Regions from separate parts of the Bacillus sp. SD127 genome, predicted to be linked through region 2. Evidence: predicted binding sites of a transcription regulator. Region 2 holds the regulator's gene; the other holds the start of a gene.
The links. Region 2 encodes Rex, which represses fermentation and respiration genes when NADH is low (regulators of the CRP and FNR family bind a similar motif). Its sites were predicted from a motif close to TTGTGAAATATTTCACAA; they were not measured.
Positions count from the first base shown of each region.

Region 1 (5,462 bases), 1.1 Mb from region 2:
TTCATTCCACATCGCAGGCTTCCACTGATCATGCTCCGTCTGCCGCCCGATGTCCTTTGCATGAAGAAAACGCCCGGCCGTATACACGCCATCCTCTTTAGTTAGAGTGACAAAGAACGGGAAATCCGTATATTGCTTTGCATACTCTATGAAACGCTCTGTCTTCTGATTAACGTAAAACTCCTGCAGGATCACATGACCCATCGCCATCGCAAGCGCGCCGTCTGTTCCTTGGCGGATGCTCAGCCAGTCATCTGCAAATTTAGAGGATTCCGCGAAATCCGGGCTGATTGAGATGACCTTAGCGCCTTTATAGCGGGCTTCTGCCAAAAAATGCGCATCCGGCGTCCTCGTTAACGGCACATTGGAGCCCCATGTGATGATATAGCCTGAGTTGTACCAATCACTGCTTTCCGGGACGTCTGTCTGGTCGCCCCAGATTTGCGGGGATGCCGGGGGAAGATCCGCATACCAATCATAGAAACTGAGCATAGGGCCGCCAATCAAAGACATAAACCGCGAGCCTGACGCATGGCTGATCATAGACATAGCCGGAATCGGAGAAAACCCGATATTCCGGTCAGGGCCGTATGTTATAACCGTATACAGCAAAGAAGCAGAAATCAGCTTCAGCACCTCCGGCCATTCAGCGCGCACAAAGCCGCCCTTTCCCCGCGCCTGTTTATAGGACTTCGCTTTATCCGGATTTTCAACGATCGATTTCCATGCTTCCAAAGGGTTTTGATGAGCCTGCAATGCTTCCCGCCACAAATTGATCAGCACACCGCGCACGTACGGATATTTCACACGGAGCGGGCTGTAAATATACCATGAAAAACTGGCCCCCCGCGGACAGCCTCTCGGTTCGAAATCAGGCATATCCGGGCCTGTTGACGGATAATTCAAATTTTGCCCTTCCCACGTGACGATGCCGTTTTTCACGTATATATTCCAGCTGCAGGACCCTGTGCAGTTGACACCGTGGGTGGAGCGGACGACCTTATCGTACTGCCATCTGTTTCTGTATACATTCTCCCAATCACGATCTTCATAGGTTGTTTGGCTATGTTTATTTGATTGATGCTCAATAGGAGAGAAATAGTTTAATCTCCTAAACAACGGACTCATTTTCTTTTTTTTCATGAATATTTCACTCCTTCCGAGTCAGGTATTCTAAATTCACTATATACAGAGGCAGGATGTTTCCTTGTGAACTATGTCACACACTCCCCTTTTTTCACAGAAAGTTCACATGAGGAAGAAGGAATGGACTTTCACAGGATGTGATGAAGGCGGCGTTCAGGCAGGACGCCTGAGTCATTAGCCGTCTTTCATTCAAAGATCAAAAACCCGGTTCCTTTTAGGAATCGGGCTCAGCGTTTTCGTCCTGAGATCTATGCATGTATCGCAAAAACAGCTCATAAGAGAAAAAGACATTTTGCTGGAGCATCACCAGAAAATTCATTTGCAGCTGCGGATAATAGGACATGATTTTCTTTAATATGTAAAAAGGGATATTGAGCATAAGAATGTCTTCGGATGTTCGGACTGAAATGAATGGAGATAAAAACATCCCGCCTTTTTGATCGATGGGAAACACATCGCCTTTTTCCCACAGCGCAACGGTTTGCGACCCTTCAGGCAGCCTGCTGTCAATAAAACGAATACTGCCTTTTAATACAATATAAATGGATTGAGAATGGAGAAAAGATGGATCCTGATCACATGAACCGCGGATAAACGTCCCGTTATTCAGCAATGTTTCGACAATGGATAGAGGCACTTCATTAAACATAGGAAGTTGTTTCAAAAAAAATAAATAGTCACACTGATTCATAGGGAAGCCTCCTGTGCTAAGGATAGCTTTAGTGTAGCCCGGCCGATCCATGACAGCAGTGATGTATTTCACAGATGATATGATGAATGTCACTTATTGGCGGTATTTTTGCTTTTATAATGAAACAAGAAAGGAGTGTTTCGATGAAGGCGCTTATTCCGAAGCAGCACGGCGCTTGGGCCATGCTGCTGATTCCGTTTTGCCTCGGTATGGTGAAGGGAGGAGCGGTTCTTTGGCATATACCCCTATTTTTAGGCTGGCTTTTTCTTTATTTGGCTGTTTATCCTGTTACGCTGGCATTAAAAAAGAAACAAATCAAACCCTATCAAAAGTGGATAATTTCTTACAGTTTTCCAGCCTGCAGCTTTTTGCTTGCCGCCGTCATCCATAAGCCGTCTTTTATCTGGCTTGCCTTTTCTTTGCTGCCGCTGTTTCTCATTCATGTGTATTATGCCCGGCAAAAAAATGAACGAGCGCTGCTGAATGATTTTGCGGGCGTCTTATTCTTTTGTACAGGCGGACTCGCCAGCTGCTGGCTGGGGACGGAGACTCTTGACGGCTGGGCATGGTTTATTTTCGCACAATCTGCTTTGTTTTTTATCGGAAGTTCATTTTATGTGAAGTCGGTGATCCGGGAGAAGAATAATAGAGTATTTGCTTACTGGTCGTGGGGCTATCACCTGATCCTCCCCTTACTTTCCGCAGCTCTCGGAGGTGGATGGGCCGTTCTCGCCTTTATCCCCAGCAGTTTGCGTGCATGGTTTTTTCACGGAAAGAAGTGGCCTGTTCAAACGATCGGCATACTTGAAATCGTCAATGCGTGCTTCTTTTTCGCCATCATGTGTATTTGGCTAACAAGATAAAAACAAGGACATATTGCTGTCCTTGTTTCCTCTTAATCAATATTACAAATCTCTAACGGGCAATTTTCGCACTCAATCTCACACCGTAAATAGTCCCGCTGATGCAGTACAATCTTTCCGGAATCCTCTATTGAAATAACCCCTTGTTTGCGGAGATCCCCCAGCATGCGGTTGACGCTCTCTCTTGCAGCCGCGCAAAATTTTGCCAAATCCTGGTTTGTCAGGGCAATGTTAATGAGAATACCGTCACTCCGGTTCACCCCATAGCTGTTTGACAAGCGGATGAGGGTGGAGTAGAGCGCCCCTTTTTTGCCATGAAGAAGAAGGTCTCTGATTTTGGATTGAATTTTGCGCAAATGGGTGCTCATCCATTTCATAAATTCAAATGTCAAAGCACCGTTGTGGATAAGTTCCTTTTCAAGTCTGCTTTTATTGATGACGAGCACTTCGCCATCCTCCAGCACTTTTGCACTGAGCATATATCTCGGTTCTTCTGTGAAAAGTGTTAATTCACCGACAATATCATTTTTTTGACAGATTCTAAGCGTCAGGTCTTTGCCGTCAGCCGTCAGCTTCCCGATTTCAATGAGTCCTGACTGAATCAGATAAAGCTCTTCTGCATCCATTCCTTCTCGAAACAGGTATGTGTGTTTTTTGATTTTTCTTTTTGTGCTGATGGATTCCAGCAATTGATGAAGATCACTGGAAATAAGATCCTTATCAGATGTTCGAACAGAGAGAAAGTTCATAAGCTCACCTCGAAGAAAAGTCACGTTGTGTATCTATTGTAACGTGAAATCATTTGCGCTTTTCAGAAAAAACTTACAATCTCGTGAATTCCCCAATCGCCGGCGGCCCGTCAGTTTACGCTGTGCCCGCTTCTCTCTGTGTGTGTTTTCATTCTTTCCTGCCAATACATCCATATGACAATGACAAAGCTTGCTAACGCGACTTCCGAAAGCGCCATAAATCCGATGGCGTATTGTCCCGTCGCCTGAAATACACTCGCCAGAATCAGCGGAGGGAAAAAGCCGCCTAATCCGCCCATGGCAGACACAACTCCGTTGGCGATTCCCGCCTGCTTAGAAAAATAGAAAGGAACCAGTTTAAAAACCGTCCCGTTTCCAATCCCGGAGCACACCGCAACCGTTAACGCCCCAAAGGCATAAATGCCGATCGTCGGCGAAAACGACAGGATGACGCCCGATAATGTCAGGCCGGCAAAGACAAACATCAGGATGCGGAGCGGACTCACTTTATCAGCCAGCCACCCGCCCGCCGGCCTGAGCAGCGTGGATACAGCAATAAAACCTGCCGTCCGCAGCCCGGCATCCGCAGGACTCAGATCAAACTGCTCAACAAGAAAGTTTGGCAGATAGATTGTAAAAGCGACAAAGGCGCCAAACGTAATAAAATAAAAGAGACTCAGAAACCACAGCACATGATTTCGGTAAACGGCTTTGATTTGAGTCTTTACGGACACCTTCACTTTCTTCTCATGCCGGTCACCGAAGAAAAAGTGCAGCAAAGCAAATAAAGCCAACAGAGCCATATACATTTGCACCGTACTTTTCCACCCCGCCGCTTGAGCAATCACGGGAGCTGCAAATGTAGTGATCGCGGTTCCGATATTCCCGGCACCGTAAATACCGTTTACAACGCCATGTTTTTCTTTAGGATAGTACTTCGGAAGAGATGTAACCCCAATGGAAAAAACGGCTCCCCCAATCCCTAAGAAAAAACCGCCCGCGATTAAATCAAACAGGGAATCTGCAATACTGATCCAAAATACAGGGAATAAAAGCAATATAAAGCTGATCATAAAAATGATCCGCGCGCCAAACCTGTTGGTCAAATACCCCAGCGGAATGCGGAGAAGCGATCCTAATATAACGGGTATGGCCGTTACCAAGGAAATTTCGCCTTTGCTCAAATGAATATCTAATGTGATTTGGGAAATAAGTGACGAAATCAGCACCCAAACCATAAACCCTGCCACCAAGCTTAATGACTGCAGCGATAATTGAAAGTGTTGACGGTTAATCATTCGGCTTGCCCCTTTCACTGATTCAATAATCAGCCTTATCATACAAAAACTCGGCGAGGAAGATTGTGAACTATATCACACGATTTTTTAACAAAAAAGGACAAAGCCCTCTGGCTTTGTCCTTTCAGCTTGATTACATTTTTTCAGGAGCCGATACGCCGATCAATTGAAGCGCGTTGTTCAGCGTGATTTGCGTTGCTTTCATTAAAGCTAAGCGCGCACGGCTTTTCTCTTCGTTTTCAGGGTCGATGACTTTCTCCGCATTGTAGAAGCTGTGCAGAGCTGAAGCCAAGTCATAAATATAATTCGTCACACGGTGCGGAATTCGTTTTTCCGCCGCTTCCGCCACTGCCTCTGGGAAGCCGCCGATTGTTTTCAGCAGATCATATTCTTTTTCTGATTGAATAGGGCTGAAATCTAGATCCGCCGCCGGTGTGAGTCCTTGTTCTTCCCCTTGGCGAAGCATGCTGCAAATGCGGGCATGTGCGTATTGCGCATAATACACAGGGTTTTCGTTAGATGTTGATACAGCAAGATCCAAGTCAAAATCCATATGCGTATCAGCGCTGCGCATCGCGAAGAAATAACGCACGGCATCAAGGCCGACTTCGTCAATCAGGTCGCGCATCGTTACCGCTTTCCCCGTCCGTTTGCTCATTTTCATTTTCTCGCCGTTTTTGTAAAGGTGCACGAGCTGAATGATTTCTACTTCCAA
Region 1 covers NZ_CP191226.1:414,568-420,029, reverse strand. The annotation lists gene ACQVGS_RS02205 (nitrate reductase subunit alpha) at 1-1,143, opposite strand, end outside; gene ACQVGS_RS02200 (cyclic nucleotide-binding domain-containing protein) at 1,361-1,837, opposite strand; gene ACQVGS_RS02195 (YwiC-like family protein) at 1,981-2,700, shown strand; gene fnr (fumarate/nitrate reduction transcriptional regulator Fnr) at 2,733-3,449, opposite strand; gene ACQVGS_RS02185 (nitrate/nitrite transporter) at 3,560-4,747, opposite strand; gene argS (arginine--tRNA ligase) at 4,881-5,462, opposite strand, start outside.
Region 1: the regulator Rex is predicted to act here: its motif matches at 1,894-1,911, upstream of ACQVGS_RS02195 (YwiC-like family protein).

Region 2 (5,462 bases):
AGTTTCTCGTTGTCAGCGTGGATGGCTTGTACCTTTTCGTGGTCCTGATATACTTCCGGATCACAAAGTAATTCATCATTATGACTGATTTTTTCTTCTATGGTTTGAACTGTCGTTTCAATTTCTTCTATGCGTCTGAGTCGTTGTCGTTCTTTCTTTTTCCATTCTTTTTCTTCCTCATAAGAACGTTTAGAGTCGGATTTCATTGCAACCGTGGCTTTTTCAGTTTCCTCTTGCTGTTTCATTTTCTCCAATTCCAGCTGCTGTGTTTTTTTCTCTGTATAATAATCGTAATCTCCGAGATATTCTTCAATATGGTTTGGAGAAAGCTCATATACCCTTGTTGCGATTCTGTTAATAAAATATCTGTCATGTGAGACAAATAACAATGTGCCCGGATAATCGATCAAGGCGTTTTCGAGAACTTCTTTGCTGTCTAAGTCAAGATGGTTCGTCGGCTCATCAAGAATGAGAAAGTTAGCTTTTTGCAGCATCAGCTTTGCCAGGGCCACTCTTGCTTTTTCGCCTCCGCTTAGGGAATGGACGGGTTTAAGCACATCATCCCCGGAGAATAAGAAATTTCCGAGGCACGTTCTAATTTCTTTCTCTTGAAGCTCCGGATACTCGTCCCACAGCTCATCAATGACGCGTTTAGAGGAAGTCAGCTCAGCCTGTTCCTGGTCATAGTAACCGACACTGACATTTGAACCGTACGCTATTGTTCCTTGATCCGGCTTCAATGTGTTTATTAATGTTTTCAGCAGGGTTGATTTTCCGATTCCGTTGGGACCTACAAGAGCGGCGCTTTCTCCTCTTGTAAGCCTAAACGACACATCTGTCAGAAGCGGCGGCTGGTTTTCATAGCTGATGGTCAGATCCTGAACCCGCAGGACCTCGTTTCCGCTCTGTTTTGTAATATCGAAATGAAAATTTGCTGATTTTTCGTCGCCGAGCGGTTTTGACATGACGTCCATCCGTTCAAGCTGTTTCCGGCGGCTTTGTGCTCTTTTTGTCGTTGAGGCTCTCGCCAGATTTCGGTCTACAAAGTCCTGCAGCTTGGCGATTTCATCCTGCTGTTTTTCATACAGCTTAAGATCCTTTTCATATTGGGCAGCTTTTTGGTCTAGATAAGCGCTGTAGTTGCCGTGATACTTTTTGCTTTCTGATCTTGATACCTCGTACACCTGGTTCACCACTTTGTCCAAAAAGTAGCGGTCGTGAGAAACAATCAGAATCGCGCCTGAATAGCCTTGTAAATAATGTTCAAGCCATGTCAGCGTATCAATGTCCAGATGGTTGGTCGGCTCATCTAGAATGAGAAGATCAGGCTGTGTTAACAGAAGCTTACCCAAGGCCAGTCTTGTTTTCTGACCTCCGCTCAGGCTTTGCACCTGCGTTGAATCGTCAAAATGGCTGAAGCCGAGACCGTGCAGCACAGATCTGACATCTGCTTCATACTGATAGCCGCCTTTATCTTTAAATTCCTGCTGAAGACGGTCGTAGGTTTTCATGATGCTTTCCAGTTCACTTGGGTCAGCTGCCGCCATTTTTTCTTCTATGTTTCGCATTTCTTTTTCCATTGCTTTTAAGTGATCAAAAACAGTCAGCAGCTCTTCTTTTATGGTAAGCTTAGAATCCAAGCCGGTATGCTGGGCCAAATAGCCCATTGTGATATCTTTCGGCTTGATCATTTCACCCTTTTCATATGAAAGGTGACCTGCGATAATTTTAAGGAGTGTAGATTTCCCAGCGCCGTTTCTTCCTACAATTGCGACGCGATCACGGTTTCTGACTTCCAGCTTTATATTGTTTAAAATAGTATCAGCACCAAATGATTTGGAAAGCTGATTAATTTGTAAGATCATCATATTATTTCACCTCTGCTATAATAAGTTAAGTGTAGCTTATGAACCAGAACTCAGCAAACAATACATTGGCCGAATAAGACATAGAGAAGAAAATAGTGTATGATCTGTTTAAGGAGAGTTTTTACTATGAATGGATTTTCTCATTTTAATGAACAGGGCAGAGCCCAGATGGTGGATATCAGCGAAAAATCTTCGACTGTCCGTACTGCGGCGGCTGTATCAAGCGTACACATGAAGAGTGAAGTGTACGAGAAAATAAAAAGCCATGATATCGGCAAAGGAGATGTACTTGCTGTCGCTCAGGTGGCGGGTATTATGGCTGCGAAACAAACATCAAATATCATTCCGATGTGCCATCCGCTATCCTTGAGCGGGGTCGATATTTCGTTTGACTGGAAAATAAAAGAAACAGAAGTTATACTTCATATAAAAGCACAGGTCAAAACGAAAGGGAGTACAGGTGTGGAAATGGAAGCGCTAACTTCTGCATCGGTGTGTGCCCTTACTGTTTACGATATGTGCAAGGCGCTTGATAAGGGGATGGTCATCGGCCCTACCTGCTTGCTGGAAAAGACAGGCGGGAAAAACGGTGACTTTAAAAGAGAACTATCCGAGTATAATTTGGAGGACCAAAAATGAATAAGGATCAATCAAAAATTCCGCAGGCGACGGCAAAACGGCTGCCGCTTTATTATCGCTTTTTAAAGAATCTGCATGCGTCAGGAAAACAGCGTGTATCATCCGCTGAACTCAGCGATGCCGTAAAGGTTGATTCTGCCACGATTCGCAGGGATTTTTCCTATTTTGGAGCTCTTGGCAAAAAAGGATACGGATATAATGTCGATTATTTGCTGTCATTTTTCCGAAAAACGCTGGATCAGGATGAAATGACAGACGTTATCCTGATTGGTGTCGGGAACTTAGGAACAGCGTTTCTTCACTATAATTTCACAAAAAATAATAACACAAAAATTTCTATGGCTTTTGATATAAATGAGAGTAAAATAGGAACTGAGGTAGGCGGTGTGCCCGTCTTTAACCTCGATGATCTTGAAAAGCATGTAAAAGGCGAATCAGTTGCCATTCTGACAGTGCCCGCAGTTGCGGCCCAATCGATTACCGACAGATTGGTTGCGTTAGGGATCAAGGGTATTCTTAATTTTACGCCGGCCCGTTTGAATGTGCCGGAACACATTCGAATTCATCATATAGATTTAGCTGTAGAGCTTCAGTCACTGGTTTATTTCTTGAAGCATTATTCTGTTTTAGAGGAAATCGAGTAACCGGAAAGGAGGAGCCCAAATATGCCGATCGGTCCTGGAAGCCTTGCTGTTATCGCAATCGTTGCTCTGATTATCTTTGGCCCCAAAAAGCTGCCTGAGTTGGGAAAAGCGGCTGGAGACACACTTCGTGAATTCAAAAACGCTACTAAAGGATTAGCGAGTGATGATGAGGAAAAAAAGAAAGAGAATCAGTAAGTTAGGATGACACAAATGAAAGTGAATCAAATGTCGCTGCTGGAGCATATTGCGGAGCTTCGAAAACGATTGCTGGTTGTGGCGCTGGCGTTTGTCGTTTTCTTTATCGCGGGATTTTTTTTAGCGAAGCCGATTATAGTGTATCTGCAAGAAACGGATGAAGCGAAGGAGCTCACGCTCAATGCGTTTAATCTGACAGACCCGCTTTATGTGTTTATGCAGTTTGCGTTTATCATCGGGATTGTCCTGACTTCGCCGGTTATTCTCTATCAGCTTTGGGCTTTTGTGAGCCCGGGCCTCTATGAAAAGGAGCGCAAAGTAACGCTCAGCTACATTCCGATCTCTATTTTGCTGTTTTTAGCGGGTTTATCTTTTTCCTATTATATTTTATTTCCTTTTGTTGTCGATTTTATGAAACGGATATCTCAGGATTTGAATGTCACTCAGGTGATTGGAATTAATGAATATTTTCATTTTCTTCTGCAGCTGACGATTCCGTTTGGACTGTTGTTTCAAATGCCGGTCATCCTTATGTTTTTGACAAGGCTTGGAATTGTGACACCGATGTTCTTAGCGAAAATCAGAAAGTATGCGTACTTTACGCTGCTTGTGATTGCTGCTCTGATCACACCACCTGAGCTTTTGTCTCATATGATGGTGACTGTTCCGCTCTTGATTTTGTATGAAATCAGTATTTTAATATCGAAGGCTGCCTATCGGAAAGCGCAGAAAAACAGTGCTGCCGATCAGGACGTTTCTTCTTAGCCAACATAAAAAATCCATTTCTCATAGAGAGAAATGGATTTTCTTTATTTCTGGTTCTTCTTTATTTTAAATGAAAAGGCGAACATCTTAAAAGAAATGCTGATGTTGTATGCAGCGAACACCATCAGCAGGATGGAGTAAAATGACCACATGCTGCCTGGCGAGCTTGCGGCGAGATAAGTAAAGATGCACCCTACGGCAAAGTAGATCATTCCCCACACTATCGGGTTTCTCATGAAAATAATCCTCCAATAATCAATTGCATTTGTGTGCTTTGCTGTTCAAGGTATTTCTGAACAGGCTCAAGCTGCATAATGACGACGAATGTATTCATCATTACATGGGCGAAAATCGGCACCCAAATCCGTTTAGTTCTCGCATATAGAAATGCAAAGGTAAAGCCCATTGCCGTATACAGCAGAAGGTGCGTTAAATCCGCGTGAACAATTCCGAAAATAATGGAGCTGATCAGTCCGGCAATAAAGAAATTTGTTTTTTCGTACAGCGCGCCGAAAATGATTTTTCTGAAGATGATTTCTTCTAATATAGGCCCGATGATAGAAGAAACGATAATCATAAGCGGGACTGCCTGAATCACATCCAGGATGGCTTTTGTATTTTCTGATTCTCTTCCGATGCCAAATACATAATATTCAATAGAACCGGCTATTCCTTGAGAGAAAAGGGCTATGAAAAACCCGGCTATCGCCCAAAGGATCGAAAGTCCGACCGAGTCTTTCTTTTCGTTCCGCAGCGTAGTTTTAGGCATAGTTCTGAGAATGAGCAACACAACAATCAGACAGGCAATAAAACTGATGACGGACCATAATCCCTGCGCGTACAGCAGATTTTCTTTTGTGGGCTGTCCTCCCGCATAACCGAATTTAAATAACAAGGGAATCCCGATTACTGCTGAAAACTGCATGATGATATATGTCAAAATAATAAACCAATACTGTTTTCTCAAATGGTATGTACTCCTTTGTTAAATGGGTTTCTTTTGTCTACAGCTATTGTAACATAATTGAATCGGGGGTGAAAAAGCCAAGGGATATCTGAGCTGAAAAGAATGATGTAAGCGTGAAAAATTTTTTATCTTATCACTTGAAATTGGAAGTGAGATTCTTTATTATAAGAATTGTGTTAGCACTCTTTAGTGCTGAGTGCTAAAATTACATATTCATACTATTGAGGAGGTTATTACATTGTTAAAGCCATTAGGTGATCGCGTTGTCATTGAACTCGTAGAATCTGAAGAAAAAACTGCCAGCGGAATTGTGTTACCGGATTCTGCAAAAGAAAAGCCGCAAGAAGGCAAAATCGTGGCAGCTGGTTCAGGTCGCGTGTTAGA
Region 2 covers NZ_CP191226.1:3,627,782-3,633,243, reverse strand. The annotation lists gene ACQVGS_RS18875 (ABC-F family ATP-binding cassette domain-containing protein) at 1-1,868, opposite strand, end outside; gene moaC (cyclic pyranopterin monophosphate synthase MoaC) at 1,995-2,507, shown strand; gene ACQVGS_RS18865 (redox-sensing transcriptional repressor Rex) at 2,504-3,151, shown strand; gene tatAY (sec-independent protein translocase protein TatAY) at 3,173-3,346, shown strand; gene tatC (twin-arginine translocase subunit TatC) at 3,353-4,111, shown strand; gene ACQVGS_RS18850 (DUF4305 domain-containing protein) at 4,156-4,347, opposite strand; gene ACQVGS_RS18845 (CPBP family intramembrane glutamic endopeptidase) at 4,344-5,078, opposite strand; gene groES (co-chaperone GroES) at 5,317-5,462, shown strand, end outside.